DNA from 2 places in the Streptomyces sp. NPDC104307 genome. Region 1 is predicted to be linked to the other one. Evidence: riboswitches for the same ligand, from Rfam matches in the RefSeq annotation. Region 1 holds a riboswitch; the other holds the start of a gene.
What was found. Region 1 has a riboswitch for cobalamin ahead of ACZ601_RS17000 (hypothetical protein). Riboswitches for the same ligand answer to the same signal wherever they lie in the genome.
Positions count from the first base shown of each region.

Region 1 (10,783 bases):
ACGTGTCCTGGATGCCGGGGCTCGCGGCGGTCTTCATCCACTGGAGCGCCAGGTCCTGCTGCCTGCTCTTGGCCGCCACGCCCCATACGGCGCCGCCCAGCATCACCGGCTGGGCCTTGCCCGAGGTGCCGGGCAGCGGGAAGGAGCCGAGATCGGCGTCGGTGAGCTCGGGGTTGGCCTTCTCGATCTGGGCGATCTGCCCGCTGGTCGCGGTGATGGCGCCTGCCTTGCCGTCGGCGAACACCTGGAGCTGGTCCGGGTTCTGCGGATCGGCGGTACGGGAGGCGGGCGCGGAGTACAGGTTCTGGAACTTCTTGAACTCGGCGAGACCGGCCTGAGCCTTGGCGGAACCGACGCCGGCCGACCACGTGGCGCCTTGCTCGGTGGCTATCTCGCCACCCGCGTCCCAGATGAACTGCAGCCCGGTGGCCCAGTGCTGGCCGGGCAGGTAGAACGGGGAGAAGTCGGACGCCTTGTTGGCCGCCCCGACCTTCCCGAGCGCCGCGGTGAGCTCGGCGTAGGTCTTCGGTGCCTTCTTGACGCCGGCCTTCGCCCACATCGTCTTGTTGTAGATCACCGCGCGGGCGGCGGCGAAGCCCGGCACGGCGTACAGCCTGCCGTCGACCGTCGAGGGCTCCTCCAGGCCGGGAAGCCATTTCTGGCCCTGCCTGAGGTCCTTGGCGTACGGGGTCAGATCCAACAGGCCGCCGCTGGAGGCGTAGCTCGCGACCTGGGTGTTACCGAGATCGAGGACGTCCGGCGGGCTGTCGGTGGCCAGCGCCGTCGTGAGCTTGGTGGCGATGCCGTCCCAGCTCTGGGTCTCGATCGTGACCCCGGCACCGGTCTTCGCGGAGAACTCCTGCTTCATCGCCTTGAGCGACTCGGGGGAGTAGTCGTCCTGCATGATCCACACGGTGAGGGTCTTGCCTTCCCCCTTCGCGTCGGAGACCTTCTGCTCACCGCCGCCCGCGCCGCCCGTCCCGGAGCCGTTGCAGGCCGTCAGGGTGAGAGCGGAAGCCAGGCCGAGGGCGCCGGCCACGGCGAACCTTGAGTGTTTCATCGCAACTCCTGTGATTATGAGGCGGTTTCAAGCAAGGAGAAGGGTGCGGACAGGGGGGTGAGTCCGGGTCAGAGCACCCCGAGCTCACCGGCGAGTACCAGGCACGCGCCGCCGAGCAGGATCAGATCGTTGTCCCCGGCGAGGGAACGGATGTCGAGAGCGGCGTTGACCGGGCCGAGCGTGCGGGCCCGTACGACCTCCAGCGCGGCGTCGAGGAACTCCCCGTCGACCAGCTCGGGGGGGCCGGTCAGCACGATCTCGTTCAGGTTCAGGACGCTGATGATCGGGGCGAGTACGGTGCCCAGCGCCCGGCCCGCCGCTGCCCGCAGGGCCGGCCACCGCTCCTCGGGCGCCAGATCGAGACGCCGCCTCAGGTGCCCGGCGTCGATGGACAGATCGAGGCAGCCGCGCCGCCCGCACATGCACAGCTCACCGCGCTCGTCCACGGTGACGTGACCGATCTCGCCCGCCGCGAACTGCTCCCCCTCGACCCGCTCGCCGCCGACGATCAGTCCCGCGCCGACGCCGTGCTCGATCGAGATCACCATGAGGTTCTGGGTCCGCGCGTCCCGGAAGTGCAGTACCCCGAGCGCCGCCAGGTTCACGTCGTTGCCGACGTACGCCGGGATGCCGAAGCGTTCGGTCAGCTCGGCCGCCAACGGGAGGCCCGTCCAGCCGAGATGGGCGGCGAGACGGATGACCCCGGTGTCGTCGATGATGCCCGGCGAGCCGACGCCGATCCCCAGCACCCGCCGGGGCGCCGCCTCGATCAGCTCCTCGGTGAGCCGGAGCACCAGTTCGTGGGCGGCCGTGCCCAGGGCATCGCCGAGCGGCACGTCCCGGCGCTCGACGGCCTCGCCCCGCAGATTGAGCACCGCGCCGCTGAACCGGTTGCTGTGCGACAGGTCCAGGACCACGAGGTTCACCGCGTCGTCCTCGATGCGCACGAGACTCGCGGGCTTGCCGAGCCGTGCGCCGCCCTGCCGGGGGCCGATGTCGGCGACGAGCCCGTCCTCCTCAAGATCCGCGACGAGCGCGGAGATCGTCGGCGCGGTCAGCCCGGACGCCCGCGCGATCTCCGAACGGCTCTTGGGTCCTTCGTGGTACAGCGTCGCCAGCACCAGCGACCGGTTGTGCACCCGGCTGTCCAGCGTGCTCGCCTTCTGCCGCTCCGGAGGCCGGCGCGGCAGCGCCGGTACCTGGAGCAGGCTGCGCTGCGGACGGAGGGGTCCGGCAGGGGGAACGGCGGATTCGCCCATGGAGTGCGACTGCTTCCTAAAGTGGCTTTACTTAAGATGCTTTAGATAGTCAGTCGCATGTCTGCCACCGTCAAGGGGGTGGACGGGTGTTTTTCGGCCACGGCCGTGGCCGTCGTCGTGCTGGAGCGGACCGTCAGGCGGCCTTGGCCACACGGGCGACGGGATGCAGCGCGGCGTACTCCAGGGGTGCGGACGGGTCGATGGAGACGTCCAGGGGTGCGGGTTCGGCTCCCGCCCGGACCAGGAGGTCTCCGACCGAGGCGATCATCGCCCCGTTGTCGGTGCACAGCTTCGGCGGCGGGACCCGCAGCGTGATGCCGGCGGCGAGGCAGCGTTCCTCCGCGAGAGCCCGGACACGGGAGTTGGCGGCCACTCCGCCCACCACGACCAGGGTGTCCACGCCGTGCTCACGGCAGGCGGCGACCGCCTTGCGCGTCAGCACGTCGGCCACGGCCTCCTGGAGTGAGGCGGCCCCGTCCGCCAGCGGCAGTTCCTCGCCGCGCAGCCGGTACCGCTCGGCCCAGCGGGCGGCGGAGGTCTTCAGCCCGGAGAACGAGAAGTCATGACGTGAGTCCCTCGGGCCGGACAGCGGGCGCGGGAACGCCACGGCACGCGGATCGCCGTCCCGGGCGGCCCGGTCGATGGCCGGCCCGCCCGGGTAGGGCAGCCCGAACACCCGGGCCACCTTGTCGAAGCACTCGCCGGCCGCGTCGTCGATGGTGTCGCCCAGGTGTGTGATCGGGTCACGGGCCAGATCCCGGACGAGCAGCAGGGAGGTGTGGCCACCGGAGACGATCAGCACCATGCAGGGGTCGGGCAGCGGCCCGTGCTCCAGGGTGTCGGCAGCCACGTGCCCGGCCAGGTGATGCACCCCGTACAGCGGCACCCCGAGCGAGAACGCCAGGGTCTTCGCCCCGGCGAGCCCCACCTGGAGCGCCCCCGACAGCCCGGGGCCGGTGGTGACCGTGACGGCACCGATGTCCGCCATCCGCAGCCCCGCCCGGTCCAGGGCCTCCCGCACGACAGGTGTGAACGCGTGCAGGTGCGCCCGCGCCGCGATCTCCGGCACCACTCCGCCGAACCGGGCGTGCTCGTCCATGCTCGACGCCACCGAGTGCCCGAGCAGGCGCCCGTTCCGCACGAGGCCTGCGCCGGTCTCGTCGCACGAGGACTCGATGCCGAGCACCACCCGGGACTCCATGGCGTACCTTTCTGCACGAACTGGCTAATTGCAAGCTATGTGCAATAAGGATACGTCGAAGCTCACCCGGGTCGGTCAGGCACCCGGGCCGGTCAGGCACCCGGGCCGGTCAGGCACCAGGGTCGGTCAGGCGCCCCTGCGCAGGGCGATCGTGTCACCGGCGTTGACCACCTTCGCGCGGGTCGCTCCGGCGAACGCCGAGCCGTCGCTGCTGACCTTCCACGTGTTCGTCCCGCTGTTCGCCTTGCCGTTGAGTGCCGTGATCGCGCCCGTTCCCGAGGAGGGAGTCACGCCGCTCACGCAGCCGGACGGGGTCGCCCCGGCCGTCGCCGCGTCCAGGACGGCGCCGAGCGTCGTTGTGGTCCCCGTGGGGGTGAAGGCGACGGAGCACACCTTCAGGCCGCCCGCGCCGTCGTCCACGGTCAGGGCCAGTTTCGTTGCGGTGCCCGGGGTGAAGGCGGACTGCGCCACCCACTGGGGCGCGCCGCTCGTGACCGGGGCCGGGGGAGCGGCGGTGAAGCCTCCGCCGGCGACGGCGCGCAGTCCGTCGATGGAGGCGTATGCGGAGGGCGCGGTGTCGCCGGGCAGGTACTTGAAGCCGCCGCCGGGGCTGAACTGCTGGCTGATCAGGAAGTCGACCGGGGTCTTGCCGGCGGAGGTGAGGAAGTCACCGGTCTGCGGGTTGATGCCGCAGGCGTTCAGGCCGGAGACCGCCCAGCCGTTGGAGTCGGTGTTGACGCCGAACATCGCGTTGAAGGCGCCGCTCGTGGGCACCAGTTTGCTCTTGAGGAACGCCTTGGCCTGCGTGATGTCCGTGTCGGTGCCCGGGACACCGGAGACGCAGAGCGCGGCCATCGCGGCGCCGGTCATGTCGATGTCACTGGTGGCGGCGAGCGCCGCCGGATCGCCTTCGGCCTTGCTGAAGTTCCAGCCGCCGTCGTTGTGCTGGTTGGCGCGGATGCGGGTGACGAGCGAGTCGCGCAGGGCCTGGGGTATCCGCTGGGCACCGGCCTGGGTCCTGGCACCGCCGAGGGCCAGGGCCGCGAAGACGGTGCCGTTGAAGTTGGCGGACGGGCCGAAGTAGCCGGGCTCGGCGTTCTGCCAATAGCCGTAGATGTCACCGATCAGGTTGCGGGAGGCGGAGACCCTGGCCGGGTCGATACCGGCCGCGTAGGCGTTGAGCGTGGCGCGTTCGTAGTCGGTGACCACAGGCGCCGCCGACGGCCAGCTCGCCGTGGCGAGCAGGGCGCGGTAGACCGATCTCGCGTTCTTCGAGGCGTCGCCGCCGGGTGTGACGTCCACCGCCGCGGTTCCGGCGGAGGCCAGGGCGCTGAACGCCCACTCGTTGGACAGTCCGCCCGAGGCGTACGAACCGTCGGCTGCCTGCAGGGACTTGAGATACGCGACACCGTTCGTCTTCGAGGTGGCGATCTGGGCCGGTGTGGCGGTGGCCGCCGCCGGCAGGACACTCAGACACAGAGCCCCGAGGGAGACGGCTGCTGTGAACACAAGACGGGGTGAGACCGAAGGACGGGACATGGCCTGCTCCTGGGATGAGGGGCGCGCCGACCGGGCCCGCGTCCGGCCCGAAGAAGGGCGGCAGGGGGCAGGGCCGCCGCCCGAACGCGTGGACCGGCTTCCTGTGATGCACCGCCGCCATGGGCATTCGGGCTCGGAACGGCCCCCAGCCGTCCCACACCGCTGCGCGTCAGCCCCGGGCTCTCACCGGGTTCCCCCATGTGGCAGCCCAGGACGCTACCCCAGGCGAAGCCGTCCTGTCAGCAGCCCCCCATCCCACTCCGAACGGAGCGCGGCCCCTTCTTGACGTTGTGTGCGCAAGCGTGCTCCAATCCGCCTGATAAGCACTGAGTCCCAGGGGAAGCCGGTCGAAACCCGGCGCTGACCCGCAACCGTAGGCCCGGCATTGCCGGGCGAGCCGGATTACCTGGGGCCTGATCTGCAGCGAGAAGCGCCGTCGCGGACTACGGCGTGGTCGACCAGCCCCGCCATGCGGTGAACCACGCGTGGTCGCGGTGGGCTCAGCCACGTTCGTGTCCCCACGGAGACAGAACGAGGGGGCCGCGGTGGGGACCGCACAGCGAACAGACCGGAAGCCGGGAACCAGAATCTTCCTGTCCCTGGTATCAGTGGCATTCCTCCTGCTTGCCATGTGCTTGACGCTCGGCACGGGCACCCCGGCCTCGGCCGACCCCCTCGGGGACTGCACGGCCACCAAGGGCGCGATCGTCGCGGTCGACTTCGGCCCCTTCGGCGGCAAGGTCGAGCGCGGCTGCGACACGACGCCGACGACCGGCTACGAACTGCTCCACGAGGCGGGGTTCACCACAGAGGGCACCCAGCACGACGGCCCCGCCTTCATCTGCCGCATAGGTCTCGGCGCCGGAACGCAGTACCCGACCAAGGCGAAGGAGTCCTGCGTCCTCACCCCGCCGGCCACCGCCTACTGGTCCTACTGGCTCGCCTCGCCGGGCCAGAACAAGTGGACCTACAGCCAGTACGGCGCCATGGACCGCAAGCCCAAGGACGGTGACGTCGACGCCTGGGTGTTCGGCGGCACCGACATCGGGGGCACGACCGGCAAGCCGACCTTCACCCCGGACCAGGTACGCGCCCAGGGCGGCGCCGAGACCCCCGATCCCGGCGGCACACCCACCGTCGCGCCCGGTGAGATCGACATCAAGGGCGCGGCCGGCTGGGTCGACGGCGCGCTCAAGGACGGCGAACGCGTCGTCGACGACGGAGCCGACACCCCGAACTATCTGTTGACCACAGAGGCGGCCTACGCCCTCGCGGCGGCGGGCGGCGACAGCGCGAACCTCGACAGGATCACCGCCTTCCTCGGTACGCACGCCGACGACTACGCCTACGCCGCAGGCAAGGACCAGGCCCCGGACGCCACCGCGGCAGCCCGGCTCGCGCTCGTAGCGGAGATCACAGAAGGCGACCCGCACCACTTCGGCGGCCACGACCTGATCGCCGACCTGCTGGCCAACATCTGCGTCACCGGCCCCGAATCGGGCACCTACACCCCCGGTTGCTCCGCCAAGGGCGACTTCCGCAACGCCTCGTACGGCGACGGCCAGGCACTCGCGCTCCTCGCCGTACTGCGCTCCGGTGCGACGCCTCCGGTGGCGGCCGTCGAGCGGCTGACCCAGCTCCAGTGCGACGACGGCGGCGTCACCAGCATCCTGATTCGCCCCGGCGAGTACTGCGACGGCGATCCCGCCGTCACCGGCCTGGTGGTTCTGGCCCTGCGCGAGGCCGCAGGACAGGACGCCGTCGTGGCGAAGGCGCGTACGTATCTGGAGAAGACCCAGCGCGAGGACGGGGCGTTCCCCGGCTACACGGGTTCCACGACCGGCAGTGTCCACGCCACCGCGTACGCGGCGCAGGCGCTGCGCGCGCTGGGCGACACCACTAGGGCCGACGCGGCCGTCTCCTGGCTCTCGCGTGAGCAACTGGACGGCGGCGGCTTCGGGTTCGAGGAGGCCGCCACGGATCCGGCGCTCTACGCGACCGGCCCAGCGGTCCTGGCCGGCGCGGACACCGACCTCACCCGCCTGACGACGAAGAAGCCGGACCCGACGGACCCGCCGACCACGGACCCGCCGGCCACAGAGCCGCCGGTGACTGAACCGCCCACCACGGACCCGGCCCTTCCGGCCGGTAAGGGCCCGGACCTGAAGAAGGGCGTCGCCTACCTCACCCGTGCGGCCAACCTCAAGCAGGGCCAGTACTACGGAGACGGCACGGGCCGCGCGGACTTCGGGCTCACCATCGACGGCGCCTACGCCCTCGTGGCGACCGGCATGAACAACGACAAGCTCCGCGGCATCGTCGACTTCCTCGACAAGGGCGGGAAGGACGGGGCCGGCCGGACCCTCCAGGACTGGACCGGTACGGGAACGAAGTACGCGCTCGGCGGTTCCATCGGCAAGGCCGCCCTGCTCGCCGAAGCGGTGGGCCGAGATCCTCGCTCCTTCGGCGGCAAGGACCTCATCGCCGCGCTCGGCAAGGCGGTGTGCGCCGGGCCGAGCAAGGCTCCGGACCGCAGCTGCGCGGCCAAGGGCGCCTACACCTACGCCCCTTCGGTCTTCTCCCAGTCCCTGGCCGTCATGGCCCAGGTGCGCGCCGACGAGAAGCAGGCAGCCCAGGCGCCGGTCGCCTACCTGCGGAGCCTCCAGCACGGCAGCGGTGCCTGGCCCAGCCTGATCCCCGCCACGGGCGACTCCGACGTCGACTCCACCGCCATCGCCGCCATGGCCCTGGACCTGGCCGGTGGTGAGAAGGCGGACAAGGCCGTGGACAAGGCGCTCGGCTGGATCGCGGGCGAGCAGCTTCCCGACGGCGGCTTCCCCGGCGCGGCCGGAAACTCCGTCAACTCGGCCGCCCTCGCGGTCCAGGGGCTCTCGCTGGACGCGGAGCGGTACGCCTCCGAGATCGCCAAGGCGCGGAAGTTCCTCGCGGGCCAGCAGAACACGGACGGCGGCTTCAACGTCGCCAAGGAAGGGCAGCGCGGATCGGATCTGCGCGCCTCCACCCAGGCGGTCGGCGGTGCCACCGGGGTCTCGTTCGGCATGCTCGGACGGAGCCTGGCCGGTACCTCGCCCCAGCCGACACCCAGCCCCGGCGCGTCCACCCCGTCGATCGTCACCCCCGATGACCCGGCAGGCGGCGCGGGCGGCATCGTCGACACCGGCACCGGCACCGACACCGACACCGACGGCGGTGGCTCCGGCGGGGGAGCGCTGGCCTCGACCGGTGTGCAGGCCGGAGTGCTCGTCGGGTTCGCGGCGTTGCTGGTGGGCGCCGGATGGCGGGTGGTCGTCGTGGCCCGCCGCCGGGCGTCGGAGGCGGGACGGATATGAGCACCCCCGTACGGCGCGGAGCCGCTCGGACGGTCGCGGCCCTCCTTCTGCCGGCCGCGACGCTCATGGCGAACGCGTCCCCGGCGGCGGCGGACCCGCAGCCCATGGGCCGCTGCACCACCACCTCCGGAGCGGTCCTGGCGGTCGACTTCAGCCACTGGGGCGGCCCCGTCTACCGCTCCTGCGGCACCACGCCCACGACCGGGTACGAGCTGCTCAACCAGGGCGGCTGGCGTACCACCGGCACCGGGCACGACGGTCCCGCGTTCATCTGCCGGATCGGCTACAGCGGGCAGCAGGGCGGCAGGCAGTATCCGACGCCCCGGCAGGACGACTGCGTGCTGACGCCACCGGCCTCCGCCTACTGGTCCTACTGGCACGCCGATCCGGGCGCGAACTCCTGGGAGTACAGCCAGCTCGGGGCCATGCTCTACAAGCCGAAGCCCGGCAGCGTCGACCTGTGGATCTTCGGCGGTACGAACATCGAGGGCACCGAGGGACGGCCCACGCTCACCCCCGACCAACTCCGCGCCCACAACACGAAGGCGCGGGGCAACGTTGGCGAGCCCGCCTCGACCGAACGCGCCCCCGCGCTCCCCCCGGGCACCGACACCGGCCCGAAAGCGCCCGAGCCGAAGAAGCCGACTCCTGCGAAGCGGGCCCCCTCGAAGCCGGCCTCCGCCAAGGCGAAGCCGTCGAGGAGCCCGTCGCCCAGCGCGTCGAAGTCCGCGTCACCGAAGAGCCCTTCGCCGACCGTTTCGCCCAGTCCTGCCGGGAGCGCGCCGGGGGCCGGGACCAGGGTGGTCGACGCCGCCCCGGCCGCCGACGCGAAGGTCGACGCCGGTTCCCGGGTGCCGTTGCTCGTGGGCGGCTCCCTGGTCGTACTCATAGGCGGGGCGGCCGTGTTCGCGGCCAGGCGCCGCCGGCGTACGGAGTAGTCGAGTGGCGGGTACCGTCCCCGCGGTGACCTCGCCCGTGTCCGGCAGGACGCCGGACACGGGCGGCCGTCGGCTGCCCAGAACGCTCCATCCGGTCGCCTGGTGGATCTGGGCACTCGCGCTGGCCACTGCCGTCAGCCGCACCAACAACCCGCTGCTGCTGTTCCTCGTGCTCGCCGTCCTCGGATACGTCGTCACCACGCGCCGGACCGAGGCGCCCTGGGCCCGCGGATTCAAGTACTACCTGTACCTCGCCCTCACCGTCGTCGCGATCCGCGTCCTGTTCCGGGCGGTCTTCGCGACCGGCATCACCCCGCACGACCACTTCCTCTTCTCCCTCCCGCACATCCCCACCCCCGACTGGTACGCGGGCATCCAGCTCGGCGGCCCCGTCTCCCTCGAAGCGCTCCTGTCCGCCGCCACCGACGGACTGCGCCTCGCCTGCATGCTCTGCTGCATCGGCGCCGCCAACACCCTCGCCAACCCCAAACGCGCCCTGCGGATCCTGCCCGGCGCCCTGCACGAACTCGGCGTCGCCGTCACCGTCGCCATCAGCGTCGCGCCCCAACTCGTGCAGAGCGTGCAACGAGTGGCCCGCGCCCGGCGGCTGCGGGCCGGACGCGGCAAGGGGCTCAAGGCTCTGCGCGGCATCGTCGTCCCCGTCCTGGAGGACGCCCTCGAACGCTCGCTGCGCCTGGCCGCCGGAATGGACTCCCGGGGATACGGACGCGCCGGCACCGCCACCCGCCGCTCGCGGCGGACCACCGGGGCGCTGATGCTCCTCGGGATGTGCGGCCTGTGCGCGGGGGCGTACGGCCTTCTCGACGCGACCACCCCCGCCTTCCTCGGGTTCCCGGCGATGGCGGCGGGAGCCGTGCTCTGCGTGGCGGGCCTGCGGCTGGGCGGACGGAGGGTCTCGCGCACCACCTACCGGCCCGACCCGTGGCTGCTGCCCGAATGGGCCGTCGCCGGAGCCGGGGTGCTCTCCGCCGTCCTGCTCTTCAGCAACATGGGCTACGACGCGGCCGAGCTCAACCCCTCGATCTACCCGCTCAGCTGGCCGACGCTGCCGCTGGTGCCCACCTGCGCGATCCTGCTCGCCGGGTCCGCCGGGTTCCTCGCACCGCCGCCGGCCCCGCCCCACCCGGTCGTCCCCCGACAGCGCACCGAGAAAGCCGAAGCCACGTGATCACTTTCGACCAGGTCACCGTCAGGTACGACGGGGCGGCCCAACCCGCCCTCCGTGAGGTCGACCTCGTCATCGAGGAGGGTGAACTCTGCCTCGTCGTCGGTCATACGGGTGTCGGCAAGTCGACTCTCCTGGGCGCCGTCAACGGGCTCGTACCCCACTTCACCGGCGGCACCCTGTACGGCCGCGTCACGGTCGACGGCCGGGACACCGCGAGCCACCCGCCCCGGGAACTCGCGGACGTGGT
Region 1 is NZ_JBVJMU010000005.1:427,501-438,283, forward strand. Features, by position in the region: gene ACZ601_RS16985 (extracellular solute-binding protein) at 1-1,060, opposite strand, end outside; gene ACZ601_RS16990 (ROK family transcriptional regulator) at 1,129-2,319, opposite strand; gene tsaD (tRNA (adenosine(37)-N6)-threonylcarbamoyltransferase complex transferase subunit TsaD) at 2,453-3,520, opposite strand; gene ACZ601_RS17000 (hypothetical protein) at 3,647-5,059, opposite strand; cobalamin riboswitch at 5,162-5,301, opposite strand; gene ACZ601_RS17005 (prenyltransferase/squalene oxidase repeat-containing protein) at 5,689-8,409, shown strand; gene ACZ601_RS17010 (hypothetical protein) at 8,406-9,347, shown strand; gene ACZ601_RS17015 (CbiQ family ECF transporter T component) at 9,373-10,536, shown strand; gene ACZ601_RS17020 (ABC transporter ATP-binding protein) at 10,533-10,783, shown strand, end outside.

Region 2 (10,783 bases), on a different contig from region 1:
CGCACCGCGGAACTCGTCACCGCGCTGGCCGAACTCCTGGGCACCGCACACCGGGTGGCGGCGGCGTCCGGGGCCGAGCTGGCCACCGTCAGGGGCCGGGCGCGCCGTCCGTACAGCCCGGACGGTGCTCTGCGCCTGTACGGACTGTTCACCGAACCCGTGGTCACGGACTCGGGGCACGGCGGCGTCCGCACCTGGGTCGCCGGGGCCGACGGCCGCCTCTGCACGGTCGGCGACGTGGCACCCGGCGGCGTCGGGCGCGCTCTGGGCGTGGCCGACCGGGCGGTGCGCCTCGGGGACAGCGCGCTCACCCATCGGGAGCTGGGCCGGGCCGGTCTGGCGGTCTCGGGTGCCACGGTCTCACCGGACGGCAGACTGGGCGCGGGGAAGGGCGTCAAGGCCGTGACCGCCCGGGGCGCGGCGTGGACCGAGCCGCCGCTCGCAGCTCTGTGGGCGACACCGCCGTCCGAACAGGCCACCCGCGCCCTGCGGTCCACCTCCCGCTACGCGGACCCGGACGGCGGCGGCAGCGACCTGCTCTTCCTGGACGTCGAACTCCTCGGCGCCGTAAGGGAGTCCGGCGGCACCTGCCTGCTCGCGCGGTGCGAAGGCGGCATTGACGTCCGGCTCGCCGTCGCCGACGACGATCCCGCGCTGGCCCACCGCGACAACCTGATGCTGCTGGCTGCGGCGCCGGGGGCCCGGCTGAGGATCATCGGCCGCCTGGTGCCCGCCCTTCACCCCCGGCTCACCCTTCTCGCCTGCTCGCACCCCACCGGCGAGGGCACGATCGACCTCGGCCTCGACCGCCTGCGCCGCGCCGACCTCCCGGACCCGGCCGCCCCCGTCCACCTGGCGTCGCGCCGGCCCGGGGAGTCCGACGCGCACTCGCCCCTCTACCTCCTGGAGCGCCGGGTCGAACAGACGGTCCCGGCGGGCCGGGCCGCCCTCGGCATGCTCGGTGACGTCACCGCCGAGACCCGCCGCATCAGCCGTGCGGGCCTCCACACGGCCGCCGGGCTGCTGACCGCGCTGTGCGCCTCTGCGGCCCGCCGCGACCGGGACCACTTCGGCCGCCTCCTGCCTGCCGATACGGACGACTTCGCCCTGTACTGGCTCGCGGCCGCCCGTTATACGGCTGCCGTGGCCGAGTCCCTGTGCGCGGCGGCCTGGGGAGCCCCGCGGCCGGCCGGCGAAACGCCGTCACGCTCGCGGTAGGGGCCCGCGGGCGTACCGGGCGGCGTTCATGCCTCGGCGGGTGCGCCCGTGGCCGCCGCGATCAGGGCGGTCGCCGCGGCACGGGTGGCCGCGGCCACGCCGGAGCCGTGGTCCATCAGGGCGGAGATGCCGGCGCCGTCGTAGAGGATCTGGAGCTGGTGGCCCAGGGCGTCGGGGTCGGCGGCGCCCGCCTCGGTGGCGAGGCGGGTGAAGAGTCCGCGCATCCAGCCGCGGAAGCTGTCCGCCGCTTCCTGGACCAGTCCGCCGGGGCTGGCCTCCGCGCCGACGCGGATGAACGCGCAGCCGTGGAAGTCGGGCCGGTCGAACTGCCGTCCCTGGGAATCGAAGACCGCGAGCATCTGCTCGCGGGGCGTGTCGTGCTCCGCGACGGCCCGGGTGATCCGCTCTGCGGTGGCCGCGTGCCGGGTGTCCAGGTAGGCCCGGACGAGCTGCTCCTTGCCGCCGAAGGTGTTGTACAGCGACGCCTTGGCCACGCCCGCGTGCTCGATGACCCGGTCGATTCCGACGCTCTGCACGCCCTCGGCGTAGAACAGTTCGTCGGCGGCGGCGAGCAGGCGCTCGCGCGCCGACGGCTTCGCGGTGCTCCGGACACTCGCCATGGCGGTCACTCCTTCAGACAGATCTGTCTACATTATGCCCCGGCCCGGGGCCACCCCTCAGGCGCTGCCGCCGATCCGCTCGCCCGGCAGGACCGCCGCCCCGTCCCGGCCGCCGCGCACCAGCCCGAGCAGCGCGAACGCCGCGAGGACGATCACGGCGACGCCGTACTCCTGCGCGGTGGCGGCGAGTCCGCCCGCGTGGACGACGAGGAACCCGGCGATCACGGTGGGCACGCCCATCCCCAGGTAGGAGATGACGAAGAGCAGGGACAGCACCCCGGAACTCTCGTGCGGCCGGGCCAGCGGCATGACCGTACGGATGCCGCCCTGGAACCCGCTGCCGAAGCCGACGCCCGCGAGGGCGGTGCCGGCGAAGAAGCCGGTGGGGGAGGAGCCGCGGATCGAGGCGAGGGTGAGGGCCACCCCGGCGATCAGCGCGAGGATGCCGGTGAGCATCACCGTCCGGGTCGCCGCCTTGCGCAGGACCAGTACGGAGACGGCGGCCACCCCGGCGAGCACGAACAGGCTCAGCCCGCCCAGGACTTCGGACCCGGAACCGGTCAGCCGGCGCGCGAGGGACGGGCCCAGCGACCCGTACAGCCCGGCCAGCGCCCAGACGGCGAACAGCACCGGTGCGGCCACCAGCATCGGGCGGCGTACGGCGCGCGGCAGCTTGATCTCCGGGGCCAGGCTCGCCAGTGCCCCCGGCTTGCGGGTCACCGTCTCCGCCATCAGCGCGACGGCGACGGCCTGGACGACGAAGACCGCCAGCAGCCCCAGGTAGACCAGGTGCGTGGGGGCGGGCAGGAACTGGACGACGAGTCCGGAGACCAGCGCGCCGGTCGCCGTGCCGATGCCCGGGGCTACCGCGTTGGTGATCGTGCCGCGCGGCCGGTCGATGTCCATCATTCCCGCACCGATCGCGCCGAGCGCCGCGCCGGTCGACAGGCCCTGCACGATCCGGGCGGCCATCAGCGCCGGCACGCCGTCGGCGGTGGTGAACACGACCATCGAGAGGGCCTGCGCCGCCAGCGCGGCCAGCAGCACCGGCCGCCTGCCGACATGGTCGGAGAGCTTGCCCATGGTGAGCAGCCCGAGCAGCACGGCCACCGCGTAGACGCCGAAGACCACGGTCGTGGTGATCGGGTCGAAGCCCCATTCCGCCTGGTAGACCGCGTAGAGCGGAGTCGGTGCGCTGGAGGCCGCCAGGAACGAGATGGTGATCGAGGCGAGTACGTACAGCGCCACGTTCGGCGGCAGCCGCCGGCCCCGAGTGGATATGGCGGCGGGTATGGCAACGGATCCGGGGCCGGCGGGCGCCGCGTCCGATGCGCGGGCCGGTTTGGATATCGGGACGACCGAGGGATTCGTCATGACCATTCCCGTCCAGAGCATTGAGTAGACCTGTCTGTCTAGTTTCTTCAAAGAGGCTAGACAGACAGGTCTACTCAGGTCAAACGCGGTCGCGCACCGGCAGCCGCCAGTCCGAGCAGCAGACCGGGGTGGCCGTGCTCCGTCGCCCGTGTGGTGCTCCCGTCAGGGGCTTCTCCGGGTCGGGTCGGGGGCCGTTCAGGGGTGCTCGGGGGGTACTCCGGGGCGCCCGGGGCTCAGGGGCGAAAAGGAGGGCGCCGTGCCGTACCCGTAAGCTGATCACGCCCCGCGGGGGAAGTCCGGTCGAATTCCGGCGCTGACCCGCAACGGTAGGCGGAGCCCTCCTGATGGCTCCGCGAGCCCGATTACCCGCGGTGGTGAAGGCTCCTGTCAATTCGCCGTGGACTGCGAGAGGTGCTGCACAGGGCGCCTCGCGTCCGGGCCGCTCCTTCGATCGTGCAGGTGCACGGCCTGAGGTGAAAGCGATCCGACCGTGGTCACTCCCCTCGAACGCATACCCGCCCCGCCCTCGCGCGCGGCGCGCGCCGGTGGCGGGCCCGCCCCTCCCCGCCGCGTACCCCTGCCCCTGCTGGTGATCACGCTGTGTGTCCTGCTGCCGCTCTCCCTCGTCTGCGGCGCCGGAATCGGTGCCTCGGGGCTCTCCTGGGGAGAGGTGTCGCGCTACCTGTGGGCCGGCCTGACGGGACAGCGGATCGCTCCCGGCGAAGTCGCCGGATACACCATCGTGTGGGAGCTGCGCTTTCCACGAGCCGTGCTGGCCGCGGTCGTCGGAGCCGGACTGTCCGCGATCGGCGTCGCGGTCCAGGCCATGGTCCGCAACGCCCTGGCCGACCCGTTCGTCCTCGGCATCTCCTCCGGCGCCGCCGTCGGCGCGAACGCCGTACTCATCTTCGGGATCTTCGGCGCATTCGGTGTCTGGGCGCTGTCCACGGCGGCGTTCGTCGCCGCGCTCCTCGCGATGATGCTCGTATACGCGGTCGCCGGCACCGCGCGCGGACTGACCCCGCTGCGCCTGGTCCTGACGGGCACGGCCATGTACTACGGCTTCTCGGCCATCACGACGTTCATGGTGTTCGCCGCGGAACGGGGCGAGGCCGCCCGCTCCGCGATGATGTGGATGCTGGGCAGCCTCGGGGGCGCCACCTGGTCCTCCGTACCGATCGCCGCGGGCGCCACCATCGGCGGCCTCGCCCACCTCTGGTGGTCGGCGCGCCGGCTCAACGCCCTGGCGATGGGCGACGAGACCGCAGCCGCCCTGGGAGTGGACGCGGGCAGGCTGCGCAAGGAACTGTTCCTGGTCTCCGCAGCGGTCACCGGGGCACTGGTCGCGGTGAGCGGCGCGATCGGCTTCGTCGGGCTGATGGTCCCGCACGCCGCACGCATGCTGGTCGGCGCGGATCACCGCCGTCTGCTGGCCGTCGCACCGCTCGCGGGCGCCGTCCTGCTGATCTGGGTGGACATCCTCTCGCGCGTGCTGCTCGCCCCGGCCGAACTGCCGCTCGGCGTGCTGACCGCGATGATCGGCGTGCCGTGCTTCATCCTGCTCATGCGCCGCCGCTCCTACACCTTCGGGGGTGCGTGATGCGGATCGACATCGACGCGCTGACGGTCGAGATCGCCGGCGCGCGGCTGGTGGAGGACGTCACGCTGCGAGCGGGCGACGCTCAGCTCGTCGGCCTGGTGGGGCCCAACGGCAGCGGGAAGTCAACGCTGTTGCGCTGCGTCTACCGGGCGCTGAACCCCGCCACCGGAACCGTCCGGATCGGCGGCGAGGACCTGCACGCCCTGAGTCCGCGGGAGAGCGCCCGTCGGCTGGCCGCGCTTCCCCAGGAGTCGAGTCACGAGTTCGACTTCACCGTCGCCGAGATCGTGGCGATGGGAAGGATGCCGCACCAGGGACCGACGGCGCGCATGTCGGAGGAGGACCGGCGCACCTGTGAGGCGGCGCTGGCGGAGGTCGGGGCAGGCCACCTGGCCGACCGGGGCTTCCTGACCCTGTCCGGAGGCGAGAAGCAGCGGGTCCTGATCGCCCGCGCCATGGCGCAGCAGCCACGCGCGCTGGTGCTCGACGAGCCCACCAACCACCTGGACATCGCCCAGCAGCTGGAGGTACTGGCCCTGGTGCGTGCCAGCGGACTGACCGTGCTCACGGCGTTGCACGACCTCAATCTCGCCGCGCTCCACTGCGACGTCCTCCATGTCATCGACCGCGGCCGGATCGTCGCCTCGGGCGCCCCGCACGACGTACTCACCCCTGAACTGCTGGCCGAGGTCTTCGGCGTCCGGGCGCACCGCGTACCGCACCCGGAGACCGGCGCCGTACAGCTGATCTTCGACCGTCTCCTCCCCGTCGCCCGTTCCTAAGGAAGCACTGCCACCATGCCCAGCCCGATACGTCCTGCCGCAATCGGCCTCGCCCTCACCGCTGTCCTGGCCCTCAGTGGCTGCGGCGCCGAGATCACCCCACAGGACGGGAACGACGACAAGAGCGCACCCGCCGCCGGGGGCCACTACCCCGTGACCGTCGAGAACTGCGGTGAGAGGAAGACCTACGAGAAGGCCCCGCAGCGCGTGGTCACCAACGACGTCGGAATCACCGAGATCATGTTCGCCCTGGATCTCGAAGACCATATGGCGGGCTATGTGATGCCCGACGACAAGGGCGATCTGACATCCGTCCCCTGGAAGGGCGGCTACAAGAAGACCACCTGGCTGTCCAAGAAGACGATCAACAAGGAACTCGTCCTCGGCGCACGCGCCGACCTGGTCTTCGCGGGCTGGAACTACGGCTTCAACGAAGGGGACGGATTCACCCCGGCCGCCCTGAAGAAGGTGGGCGTCGACTCCTACCTGCTGAGCGAGTCGTGCCGCAACGGGCAGGGGAAGGCGCGAGGGGTGATGCCGCCGCTCGACGCGCTCTACACCGACCTCCGGAACCTGGGGAAGATCTTCGACGTCGAGAAGCGTGCCGAATCCCTGATCGCACGGTTCCGGAAGGAGGTCGCCCAGGCGCAGGCGACCGCCCTGAAGGGCGCCGACCGGCCGAGGGTGTTCCTCTACGACGACGGCCGCGACAAGCCGCTGACCTCGGGTGCCTACGCCGGACCGCACGACATCATCACCAGGGCCGGCGGCGACCACGTCATGAAGGACCTCAAGGACACCTGGACGACGGTGGGCTGGGAGACCGTCGTCGAGCGGGACCCCGAGGTGATCGTCATCAACAACTACGGGGACACCAGCGCGGAGCAGAAGCGGAAGTTCCTGGAGTCCTATCCGCCACTGGCCAATGTGTCGGCGATCAAGAACGACCGCATCGTGGTCCTCGACTACGTGGACCTCGTCGAGAGCCCGCGCAACCCGGCGGCCATCACCTCACTCGCGGCGGCTCTGCGGAAGGCCCGGAGCTGACCTGCGTCCGACCTGGGACAGCCCTGAGGTCTGCTTCCCGGCACCGCCGGCCCCGCCACCAGGGGCCGGCGGCCTACCCGTTCAACGGCGATCTCCCGGACTGCGACGGTCCGCCCCCGGTGACGGGCGAGGTGCGGGTACTGAAGACGGACGCCGATTCCGGTGCACCGCCGGCAGGCGCGGACTTCGAGCTGTGGCGGGAGACCAACGGGGTCGACGGCCTCCAGACCTCGGGCACGGACCCGGACACCCTGGTGACGACGTGTACGACCCCGTCATCGGGAGTCTGCGCGGAGACGACCGCGGTGGGCACGTACTACTGGCGCGAGACCGAAGCACCCGACGGCTACGAACTCCCCGACCCCGACGTGTTCGGATTCGCCGACCTCGCCACGTACCGCACCGTGCTCGTCGTCGAAGCCGCACCCGATCCGAACGCGGCGGGCCACTGCCCGGTCGAGTCCTCCCGATCACGTCTCGACCATCTGCGACAACGCCCCCATGCCGTACGCCCAGTTCTTCGACGGCGGACAAGCCCTCCACGGCCACCCCGGCGACCTCTACGACGGCGGGGGCTCGGCAGGCTGCGTCAACCTGACCGTGGACGACGCGGCGAAGCTGTGGAACCTCCTCGCGATCGACGACCGCGTCTACGTATGGGGCGTCAAACCCGGCACCGCCGGATGAGCAGGCCGGAACCGCCCGCCGCCGTGCCGGGCTGACACTCCCAGCACTCACACCGGGCGACACACCGGGGCGACGCGCCTCCGACGGGACGCCGTCGATGTCGGGATTACGCCATGGCGTTCACTCGCCAGCCCGAACGCGCCCACGGCGATCCGGAATTGGCGACGCTGCTGGTCCAACACCCCTTTGGACCAGGAGCTGTCCTGTGAGACGCACCCGACCATGGCGGTCCACGGCTGCCGGCCTCGCGACCGTCGCGCTGATGGCCGCCGCCGTACCCGCGGCGCACGCCGGCATCGCTCCCGCCCCGTCGACCGGCACCGGCGCGGCGTCCGCCCGCACCGCGACCGTCACCCTGATCACCGGTGACGTGGTCGAAGCGCGCCTGGCTCCCGACGGCCGGATCCTGTCGGCCACGCCGCGCCCCGTGGACGGCACCGACCACCCCGCCGCCGTCTGGCAGGACGGCAGCCGCACCTACGTCTTCCCCCAGGGCGTCGAGAAGCTGGTGGACGCCGGGCTCCTCGACGCACGGCTCTTCGACATCGGCGGACTCGTCGCGGACGGATACGACGACGCGCACTCGGCCACCATGCCGGTGATCGTCGAGTACGCGGGCGGCCGAGCGCCGCGCACCGCCCGTCCGGGCACCCGGACCACCACCACGCTCGACTCCCTCGGCGGCGCCGGCCTCGCCGTGGCCAAGGACACCGCCGCCGACGCCTGGCAGGACCTGACCCCGGCGAAGGCCTCGGCCCGCTCGTCCGGCGGTGTCACCAAGATCTGGCTGGACGCCAAGGTCAGGGGTTCCGCCACCGGCGCCCCCGGCACCCCGACCGTCCCGCTCACCGGAGCGGGCACCGCCCACAAGGCAGGGCTCGACGGCTCCGGCGTCAAGGTGGCCGTCCTGGACACCGGAGCGGACGCGGACCACCCGGACCTCGCCGGCCGGATCACGCAGACCAAGGTGTTCGTCACGGGCCAGGACGCAGCGGACCGCACCGGCCACGGCACCCACACCGCGTCCACCATCGCCGGAACCGGCGCCGCGTCCGGCGGCCGGTACGCGGGAATGGCACCGGGGGCCGGACTGCTCGTCGGCAAGGTGCTCGGCGACGACGGCTCCGGCACGCTCAGCGGCATCGTCAGCGGCATGGAGTGGGCCGTCTCCGAAGGCGCGAAGGTCGTCTCCATGTCGCTCGGCGCCGACGGCGCCACCAGCTGCGCGGGACCGGACGTCGAAGCGGTCCAACGCCTCGGCGACAAGGCCCTGTTCGTCATCGCGGCGGGCAACGCCTCGCTGCACGGCACCGTCTCCACACCCGGCTGCGCACCGAGCGCCCTCACCGTCGGCGCCGTCGACCGCCACAACGAGACCGCGCCCTTCTCCAGCCGGGGCCCCTCCGCCGACGGGATCGACGCCAAGCCCGACATCGCCTCCCAGGGCGTCGACGTCGTCGCAGCCCGCGCGGGCGGACGCGGCGCCCAGGCATACCAGTCGATGTCCGGCACCTCGATGGCCACCCCGCACGTCGCGGGCGGCGCCGCTCTCCTCCTCCAGCAGCACCCCGGCCTCGCGCCGGACCGGCTCAAGGCGCTGCTCACCTCGTCGGCCAGGGACACCGACGCCCCGGTCCTGGACCAGGGCGCAGGGCCGATGGACGTGTCCCGTGCGATATCCCAGCCGGTGACCGGTCAGCCCAACCCGCTGCTCGGTGACTTCGCGTACCCGCAGGCCGGGCTGGAGCCGGTCGAGAAGGCGGTCACGCTGACCAATGCCACGGACAAGGACGTCACCCTGACCCTCGCCGTGCGCGATGTGCGGGGCGACGACGGCTCCCGTGTCCGGGGATTCGCCGCACCGGCCCGTACCAGGATCAGGGTCCCGGCGCACGGCACCGCCGACGCGCCGGTCCGTATCGACCCCGCGGTGAAGCTCGACGCGGGTGACTACGGCACGCTCACCGGACGCCTCGTCGGCACGGGCGCCCACGGGGCGCGCGTCACCGTCCCGTTCGGCGCGCACCTGGAGGTGCCGTCCGCCGGCCTGACCGTCAAGGGCCTCGACCGGCACGGCGACCCGGCGGCGTCCCCGTCGGCGTTCCAGCTGTTCGACGACCACCGCGACACCGCGACCCGGTACACCCTCGGCTACCCGGACGCGGGCAGCACCACGATCCGGGTGCCGCTCGGCACGTACTCCCTCAGCGCCCTGATCATGACCCGGGACGAGCCGGGCAACGTCGGCAGCGTGGCCTCCGTGTCCCAGCTCTACCGGCCGGAGGTCACCGTCTCCGGCGACACCACGGTCACCCTGGACGCGCGCGCCGCCGAGCGGATCGCGTGGGACACCGAGCGCGCGAGCCTGCCCAGGGGATTCGCGATCGGGCTGACCTACGGACTGGACGGCACCGGGCGACTGCTCGCCGGGTACGCCACCTCCGTCCCGTCGTACGCCAAGGCGATCTACGCCCAGCCGGTCCGGCACGCGGAGAAGGTCACCTTCCTCGCGTCGGCCCGGCAGGCCGCGCCGCTCGCCCGGTTCACCTCCGGCGGCGGAAGGGTCCTGGACTCGCTGCCGGTACAGCAGGCCACGGAGTTCGACGGCAAGGGCTCCGCGGCGGTGGTCGCGATCGGCAAGGGCACGGACGCCGCCTTCGCCGCCCAGGACCTCTCGGGCAAGGTCGCCCTGGTCGACGCGGGCCCCGGCGGCGGTAACTCCTACGGCTGGGACGCGGCCGCCCGGAAAGCCGGCGCCGCCGGTGTCCTGGCCGCCGTGCCCGACACCCAGGGCCGCTTCCAGATCACGGGCGCCGAGGGCGGTGTTCCGCAGGCCACCATCACCTGGGACGACGCGCTCGCCCTGAAGGCAGAGGCCGCGCGCTCAGGTTCAGCGAAGGTCGGCTGGTCCGGCACCGCGAGTGCCCGGAGCCCGTACGTCTACAACCTGGCACACGTCTCGAAGGACGCGATCCGGCCCGGCCCCCAGCGGGTGCGCGACAGCGAACTCGCGGTCACCGACGCCCGCTACCACGTGCAGCAGGCCACCGGCGACGCCACGTACTGGTCCGACGTGAAGGTCGGACTGCCCGGCATGCCGGCCGTGTGGGCGGGCGGTACGACACTGCCGCTGCGCGCCCCGCAGCAGCGCACCGAGTTCTTCACACCGTCGGGCGGCGAGGGCCTGACCTGGACGACCCTGATGCGCCGCGACCTCGGCACGAACGGCGGCACCGCCTATGACGGGCCGCGTGAGGCACGGAAGGGCAAGTCCACGGCGTACTGGTACAAATCGCCGTACGGTCCCGTGCGCAACACCTACAGCGCCGCGCTGATGACCCGCGACAGCAACCGTCTGTCCTTCACCGTCGCCCCGTTCGGGGACGCCGGCGGCCACGACTCCACCGCCGGCCGGAACGACTACGGCACCCGGCAGCTGCTGGTGAACGGCGAAC
Region 2 is NZ_JBVJMU010000001.1:1,209,893-1,220,675, reverse strand. Features, by position in the region: gene ACZ601_RS04960 (hypothetical protein) at 1-1,218, shown strand, start outside; gene ACZ601_RS04955 (TetR/AcrR family transcriptional regulator) at 1,245-1,838, opposite strand; gene ACZ601_RS04950 (MFS transporter) at 1,896-3,212, opposite strand; cobalamin riboswitch at 3,455-3,600, shown strand; gene ACZ601_RS04945 (FecCD family ABC transporter permease) at 3,703-4,812, shown strand; gene ACZ601_RS04940 (ABC transporter ATP-binding protein) at 4,812-5,594, shown strand; gene ACZ601_RS04935 (ABC transporter substrate-binding protein) at 5,610-6,641, shown strand; partial or broken gene ACZ601_RS04930 (hypothetical protein) at 6,761-6,943, shown strand; partial or broken gene ACZ601_RS04925 (L,D-transpeptidase) at 7,050-7,328, shown strand; gene ACZ601_RS04920 (S8 family serine peptidase) at 7,534-10,783, shown strand, end outside.
Region 2: linked by a shared signal. The riboswitch ahead of ACZ601_RS04945 (FecCD family ABC transporter permease) and the one ahead of ACZ601_RS17000 (hypothetical protein) in region 1 are both predicted to bind cobalamin.